Linked DNA regions of Methanovulcanius yangii. The protein of the gene in region 1 binds, or shares a complex with, the protein of each later gene. Links are inferred from orthologs where the notes say so. Each region holds a gene or a part of one and is shown on either strand. Other genes may lie near its edges.

The links. The genes of interacting proteins can lie anywhere in the genome.
Region 2: the proteins of AZH53_RS04720 (region 1) and fen are in contact, whole or in part, in a crystal structure (PDB 1RXZ), measured with the Archaeoglobus fulgidus proteins. The link is inferred for Methanovulcanius yangii from one-to-one orthologs. Residues at the interface, in WP_010877842.1 of Archaeoglobus fulgidus: Asn43, Val44, Ala45, Met46, Pro120, Arg121, Pro123, Leu125, Gln151, Met192, Ser194, Asn218, Tyr219, Pro220, Ile237, Leu238, Ala239, Pro240, Arg241, Ile242, Glu243, Ser244; in WP_010877775.1 of Archaeoglobus fulgidus: Lys326, Ser327, Thr328, Gln329, Ala330, Thr331, Leu332, Glu333, Arg334, Trp335, Phe336.

Annotation. Positions count from the first base shown.
Region 1 is NZ_LTBL01000001.1:948,225-952,066, forward strand. Bases 670-3,513 are described here. They hold AZH53_RS04720 (DNA polymerase sliding clamp), read right to left. Parts: upstream 2,542-3,513; coding sequence 1,798-2,541; downstream 670-1,797. Other genes in these bases: AZH53_RS04710 (hypothetical protein), read left to right, coding at 670-789; AZH53_RS04715 (DNA primase large subunit PriL), read right to left, coding at 767-1,714; AZH53_RS04725 (RlmE family RNA methyltransferase), read left to right, coding at 2,642-3,238; moaA (GTP 3',8-cyclase MoaA), read left to right, coding at 3,228-3,513. Also shown: AZH53_RS04705 (thiamine-phosphate synthase family protein), read right to left, coding at 1-515; more of AZH53_RS04710, read left to right, coding at 613-669; more of moaA, read left to right, coding at 3,514-3,842.
Region 2 is NZ_LTBL01000001.1:729,929-733,726, reverse strand. The notes cover bases 361-3,160. They hold fen (flap endonuclease-1), read left to right. Parts: upstream 361-1,159; coding sequence 1,160-2,161; downstream 2,162-3,160. Other genes in these bases: cofG (7,8-didemethyl-8-hydroxy-5-deazariboflavin synthase subunit CofG), read left to right, coding at 2,220-3,160; AZH53_RS03725 (hypothetical protein), read left to right, coding at 820-1,134; AZH53_RS03730 (hypothetical protein), read left to right, coding at 641-784; AZH53_RS03735 (presenilin family intramembrane aspartyl protease PSH), read right to left, coding at 361-617. Outside these bases: more of AZH53_RS03735, read right to left, coding at 1-360; more of cofG, read left to right, coding at 3,161-3,233; purC (phosphoribosylaminoimidazolesuccinocarboxamide synthase), read left to right, coding at 3,230-3,798. UniProt on the Methanocaldococcus jannaschii protein: Structure-specific nuclease with 5'-flap endonuclease and 5'-3' exonuclease activities involved in DNA replication and repair.

The DNA of each region.
Region 1 (3,842 bases):
AGAATATTATGAACAACGACTTCCGGATCTTCGCCCAGAATCCGGATCATCGGCTCTTTTCCCACCGCACCCCTGTCATAAATCACATCGGGGACCTCATCCGTACAGCACTGCTCCACGCCCCAGTCCATCGTCCGGGTGCCCGGCGGTTCGCTCGTCCGGTCGAAGGAGCAGATATCAAACTTCATGTCCTCCGCAATAGCGACTGCCCCCTCCGAAAACCGGATATTTGCCGCAGACCTGATCTCCGGGTCGTGCCGCAGAGCGGTCAGGACGACGCGTGCGACATGACTGCTTGCACCGAAGGCGACCTCCCCGACAGCGTGTGGATGTCCTCTCAGCCGCACAATCCTCCCTTCGACTCCTGCAACATCAGCGGAATCGGTGGCATTGGGAAGAGCAAAGACAATATTCAGACCCACTTCGGGGACCAGTGACACGTCCATCGAGGAACAAATAGTCCTGACGGCATTCTCCAGATCATGGAGAACTGCCGCCCTTTCTTCCGCGCTCATGATACCCCTACCTCTGCCTCTGAGATAATAAGAACTGCGCGGACAGCAGGACAGGGAATGGATAGTAATTTAGCCACCGGAATGCATAATAATGCTCATGAACGTGGCAGCATACGATATTGCAACAGCCGTAGCAAGCATCATCGTTTTTATTGTGGCGGTTCTGGCACTCCCGGCTGTCATGCCGGCGGCGTATGCCTACCTCACAGCAATAGTGATATTCATCATCAGCATGGGTGCAGGCGGCTACTTCATTGGGCAGCAGATTCGGTAGTCTCTTTTTTTCGGCCCTTCTTTTTTCGTTTGTAATAACTGAGCGGATGGGAAACATCCTTGCAGGTTGCATCGCGGTTCACGCAGAGACCGTAGGTCTTCAAGGTCTGGCAGCCGGGCGGAGTGTATTCGGTTCCGCCCCGCCCCGAGATATGTTCGACCTGGTACATCGTCCGGCTGATATCAAAGTCCGGTGCCCGGGCGAAGACCTCCACAATCTGCGGTTCCTGCAGACCGATGGTATGGAGAAATGCCGTGAGGGAAAACCGGGCGGTATGGGGAATATTCGTCCCTTCAGAGACTGCACGGATTATCGCCTCCATGCAGGGGGGATAGGACCCTTCGTCAACCTCTCCATACTGTTCCAGGATCTTCTCCTGGTAGGCGACGGATACACTGTCTGCATAGGGACGAAGGCGCATGGCAATTGATCCGGGGATGTCAAGAGGAAGCTGTGAGCGGATGACAACCCGGATACGCTCCCGAAGCAGTTCGTCATATTCTCCGGCTAATATCCGCACCATCCCGTGACGTACGTCCCTGTTGACCAGCCGCCATTTGGCGTCTTTCATCGTCGCCACGAGCCCCACATAATCAATGACCCGCATCTCACCGGCATCGGAATCCAGACCAAACGATTGTGCAACATAACGTTTCTTCGCCGGCTCTTCCGTCTGGAGGAAATGGTAGGCTCGTTCCGCCTCGTACCGGGCGAGCCGGTCCATAATCATCCGGTCGTTGAGACAGGAGACGATCATCCGGGCGACGGCATAGCTCAGGATTTCATCATCGATCGACTCGAATTCAGGCTGAAGAGTAAAATCTGTATACCCGAGGGAATCCTTGATTCTCTGTGCGGCATTCTCCTTTATTCTGACACCCACACCGGACTCCGAGCGTATGAGCGAGTCGAGCGGGATCTCCATCCTTGTGACAAATGTCTTTGTTTCTTTTAAAAAAGGGTATTTTGCGAGATCCTTTTTATCTAATCTGTTTTCGGATACGTGCATCAGTCCGCCTCGATGCGGGGCGCAAGGAGGAATTCGACACGGCCATTGTCATCAGCAATCCCAAACCTGAACTTGACCGGATGGTCGATGCCGATCTGGACTTCAACTTCATCAGCACGTCCCATGACCTTGCCCATGTCCTTGAGATAATCCAGGGAGAATAGGGATCGCGCTTCTGCAGGAATCAGGTCGATGAGTTCATCCTTACCGAGCTCTAGCCGGATGTGATCGGTGTCACCCTCCGCTTCCATATAGAATGAGTTGGCCGTGGGATCCACCCCGAGTGCAATTTTATCAGAAACCACGGATGCAGCTTTAATTGCATCATTCAGCGCGGCACCGGATATTTTGATCTTTGCCGGAAGTTCTATTGACGGCATATTCGGCTCTTTGCGAATGGTGTTGACGTCAAGAAGGGTGAGCGAATACTTGTAACCGGAGAATACCATCTCCATCTTATGACCGTCATCAGGGAGGTCAAGTGAGAGTACATCCCCTTTTCCCATCATGCCGACGATGTTCTTCATTCTGGTGATGTCTATCCCCAGTTCGCTGGCCGTTGCAATGAACGATGAGAAAGCGCCCTCGTCGAGCTCGAGCGAGATCATCGCAACGTTTGCCGTATCGACCGCACGGGTGCGGATTCCCTGTTCACTGATATTCAGTCTGCATTCGGTCACCATTGCCGCAATAACATCAATGGTCTCCCGAAATGTGTCGGTATCAATTGTTGCCTTTAACATCATTACCCCTTTACAAACTCTCTTATAAATTATACAAGCATATTTTTTAATAATATGTGGTTTTTGCCCGGACCATCATTCCGGGCAGGAGATTATTTGAATGGGTTCACAGTGGGGAGCAGACAGATTTTATAAAAAGGCGGTATCCGAGGGCTATCGTTCACGTGCAGCGTACAAACTCCGCGATATTCAGAACAGGTTCAATATCATCAGGAGCGATGATAATATCATCGACCTTGGCGCGGCACCCGGAAGCTGGATGCAGGTCCTTCGGGAACTGACGGCCGGCAAGATCATCGGCATTGATCTCAACCCCATCGCATCCATCGAGGGCACACAGGCAATCACCGGGGACTTTACCACTGATGCCGTCCAGCAGAAGATTACTTCGATGGTCCATGAAGTGAATGTGGTCGTCTGTGATGCCTCGCCAAAACTGTCCGGGCAGAAGAGCTATGATCAGGCCCGGGCAGTCGCCCTCTCCGAAGAAGCGCTCCTTTTCGCCATTAAAGTGCTCAAACCCGGTGGAAATTTCGTCGTGAAGTCATTCCAGGGTGAGATGTTCAATGAGCTTCTTGAACTCGCCCGGGAGAATTTTTACTCCGTGAGAGTATATCGCTCCCGCGCTGCACGCAGGGGGAGTTCGGAAGCGTACATCATTGCAAAGAATTTCAAGGGGATAACCAATGTTGCTTGAAGACACCTACGGCCGCAAGATAACCAATCTCAGAATCAGCCTCACCCCACGGTGCAACCTCCGGTGCTTTTACTGCCATTCTGAGGGGGAATGCAACCCTGACGACGAGATGTCCCTGGAGGAGATCGGACAGATCCTGAAGACAGCCCGCCACTTCGGCATGAAGTCGGTAAAACTGACCGGCGGGGAGCCACTGATGAGAACGGACCTCTGCGAGATCGTCTCCCTCATCCCTGAAGAGATGGAGTCTTCCCTGACGACGAACGGGACCCTTCTCGCCCGCAAGGCGGATGAGCTGAAGGAGGCGGGACTCTCCAGGGTAAACATCAGCCTGGACACACTTTCCCGGGAGCGGTACAAGGAGATTACCGGGCGGGATCTCCTCCCCCAGGTACTGGCCGGAATCGATGCGGCTCTTGAATACGGGCTGACACCTGTCAAACTCAACGTGGTGATCCTCGGAGATGTCAATGACGATGAGATCGACGACTTCGTCGCCTTTGCAAAAGATCGGGATCACCTCATTCTTCAGTTCATCGAACTGATGGAGGATTTCAGGAACTGCCCGTATCACAAAGACCTTCGTCCGATGGAAGAGGAACTG
Region 2 (3,798 bases), 220 kb from region 1 along the record:
CCCTCTTTTCTGTACGAGTACCCCACACTCTTCGGAACGACGACGAGAATGGGGCTCTTCGTTGCGATCACCCCTTCGGCGAGATCGATCATGTGCTTCGTCCGGTAGACCGAGATGGCGTCGTAGACGGCGAGCAGCACGAGGAGGAGGATGACCGGCAGGATACCGAGGGAGATGCCGAAGATCGATGCTGCCCCCGCCGAGACGATCACCCCCATTACGTCGATGACATACCACTCGGGATAGAGGTAGAGGACGGCCGTCGAAAGGACGGTCGCAACACCCGTCGCCAGATATCCTGCGATAGTGGGGCCGAGGAGGAAGAGGAAGACGGCGCTGTAAATATAGAGGAAGATGAAGACGATGGAGAAACCGATGATCGCCGTGATGACGTTCTTTTTGCCCTTGCGGATGAGCCAGAGCAGAACGGCGGTGAAGATCAGCAGGAGCACGATGAAAAATATCGGGTTTGCGGCCGAATCCGGGTCTTCGAAGGCCTCGTACCCGGCACCGATCATGAGGGGGGTGACGGCAAGCGCACATATCTGGACCACCAGCAGCAGGAGCAGCATGCCGGCCAGCGGGATATAGGAACGAATCCCCGATTCTTCACTCATTGGAGGTACTTCTTGACCGGGATATGGATAAACGTATATGGTGCCCGGTTATTCTCGACCCGTTTCTCCCCGTCTCTTCCCCGGTTGCAGGCATTGTCACGTCCGTCCGGTCCGATTCGGGCGGCAGCGGTTCTGTGCGGTGCCGGACGGGTGCGGATTCGATATAGTTAGATTAATTACTGGTTTGCCATCATGACATATCATGGATATTCAGGAATCTCTTGTCGACATTATCCTTGCAATCGTGCTGATCATTGCCACGCTTGTCCTCGTCCTGCGGGTATGGCAGGATCTCATCCTCGCGGTGGCGGCCACGCTCATGATGGCATCGCTGGGCGGGCTGTTTCTTTCGCTCGGAACGAAGATCCGTGCGCTCGACCAGAACGTGAGTGCCCGTGAACGCACCATGCGGATGAACCTGGACGAGCTCAACCAGATGGTGAATAAGAAGTGTGATACGATGATCTCCGAGGTTCACCAGATCGTTTCCGAACTTTCGCGTCGCGTGTACCGCTGAAAATACCATACACGCACAATTTTTTATGGGTGTAGGACTACGCGAGATTCTCGCAGATTACAAGACGACGGTTTCCTGGGATGCCCTTGCGGGCAGCGCCGCAATTGACGGGAACAATGCACTGTACCAGTTTCTGACCATCATCCGCCAACCGGACGGAACGCCCCTGATGGACCGCGAAGGGAGGGTGACCTCGCACCTGTCGGGCCTCTTCTTCCGGACGGCGACCCTCATGGAGAAGGGTATCCGGCCGGTGTATGTCTTCGACGGAAAACCGCCCGACCTCAAGATGCGGACGATCGAGGAGCGGCGTGCTGCCCGGAGCCGGGCGGCGGAGGCATGGTCGGAGGCACTGGCGGCAGGCGATGAGAAGGAGGCCTACAAACAGGCCCGTTCGGCGACCCGGCTGGATAAGGAGACGGTCGAGGGCGCACAGGAGCTTCTCCGCCTGATGGGCGTCCCGTATCTCACCGCGCCCTCCGAGGGCGAGGCTCAGGCGGCATACATGGCGCAGCGGGGGGACGTGAGCTATGCCGTCAGCCAGGACTACGACTCGCTCCTCTTCGGGGTACCGGTGCTCGTGCGCAATCTCACCGTGAGCGGAAAACGGAAGATCCGCGGCCGGACCATCTCGGTCGAACCCGAACGTATCGTCCTTGCCGAGGTGCTGGCCGGGCTTTCCATTACCCGCGATGATCTTATCCGGATGGGCATTCTCATCGGCACCGACTTCAATACGGGCATCAGGGGCATAGGACCGAAGACGGCGCTTAAGATCGTCCGGGCCGGCACCTTTGATGAGACGATGGCGGAGAAGGCCCCGGAGACGGATGTGGAGCCGATATTCGAATTCTTCAGGACACCGCCGGTGACGACGGATTATACCGTCGAATGGCGGACGCCGGACGAGGACGGCATCCACGATCTCCTCTGCAATACCTACGATTTCTCATCTGTGCGCGTAAAGGCCGTCCTGGAGAAGATGCGCTCGGGCAGCGGGCAGAAGACCCTGGATCACTGGTTCTAAAGCACCCGGACGGCATCTGTCCGAAGCTTGAATACCCCCGGTGCTGAAATGTATGATCATGCACCCCCGGGTGATCACCTATTCACGAAATGCGTTTCTTCCGCTCACGACCGTGTGCCGGAACACGTGCGGATACTGCTGTTTCCGCACCCCGGTGCAGGAGGGCTGCATCATGCCTCCGGCGGTGGTGGAGGAGACCATCCGGTACAGCGCATCGATGGGATGTACCGAGGCTCTCTTTACGTTTGGTGAACAGCCCGGCATGGTCGAGGGGTTCGACGCGGCACTGGCACCGACCGGCTATGCGACGATTCTCGACTACTGTTACGATATGTGCCGGGCGGCCATCGATGCGGGGATGCTTCCACACACGAACGCGGGAATTCTCACCCGCGAGGAGCTGGAGCGCTTCCGCACCGTCAACGCCAGCATGGGGCTCATGCTGGAGACGACGGCCGAGATCCCCGCCCACCGCAAGGCACCGGGCAAGGCTCCCGAGGTCCGCATCGCGATGATGGAGGACGCCGGGCGGCTGAAGATACCGTTTACGACCGGGCTTCTGATAGGCATCGGGGAGACTCCCCGTGACCGGGAGGAGTCGCTGGAGGTCATACGCGACCTGCACCGGCGCTACGGCCATATCCAGGAGGTTATCATCCAGAACTTCTGCCCGAAGGAAGGCACCCCGATGGAGGCCGCCACCTATCCGGGCACTGAGGAAATGTGCGGGATCATACGGCTTGCCCGCGAAATCCTGCCCGATGACGTGATGGTGCAGGTCCCGCCGAATCTGGCCGATGCCGCCTACCTCATCGAATGCGGCGTGGATGATCTCGGGGGCGTCTCCCCGGTGACGATCGACTACGTCAATCCCGAACATCCATGGCCGCAGATAGAAGAGCTGCAGGGTCTTGTCGGAACAAATATGCTCAGGGAACGCCTCTGCATCTACCAGCGGTTCATCGACCGCGGGTGGAACGACCCGTCTCTCGAAGGGCTTATTAAAACTCTTGCTGAAGTGATTGAAGAACGCAATATGCAAATGATGAAGAGAAACGGAGAGGAGCTATGAAGAAAGGGGAACTCCTGTATCAGGGGAAGGCAAAATCGGTGTACCGCTCGGACACCCCCGGTGTACTGATCGTCGTCTTCCGGGACGACATCACGGCGTTCAATGGCGAGAAGAAGGATGTGCTGGAAGGAAAGGGTGTCTACAATGCCCGCGTCTCCGCCTTCTTCTTCAATTACCTCGAGAAGAACGGTATACAGACGCACTATCTCGGGATGGAAGACGACCGGACCATGGCCGTACGGGAACTGAAGATGATCCCTCTTGAGGTCATCGCCCGCAATATCGCGGCAGGGTCCATCGTGAAGAAATTCCCGTTCACCGAGGGGCAGCCGCTCTCCCCGCCGGTCATCGTCACCGACTACAAGAACGATGCCGCAGGCGACCCCTCGATCAATGATGACCTGATCATAGCGCTCGGTTTTTTGACGCCGGATGAGCTCGCCTTCGTCCGCGAGCAGACGCTTCGCATCAATCTCCTGCTCTCCGAGTTCTTCGCCGAACTTGGCATCGATCTCGTTGACTTCAAGATCGAGTTCGGCCGGACGGATAACGGCATCTACCTTGG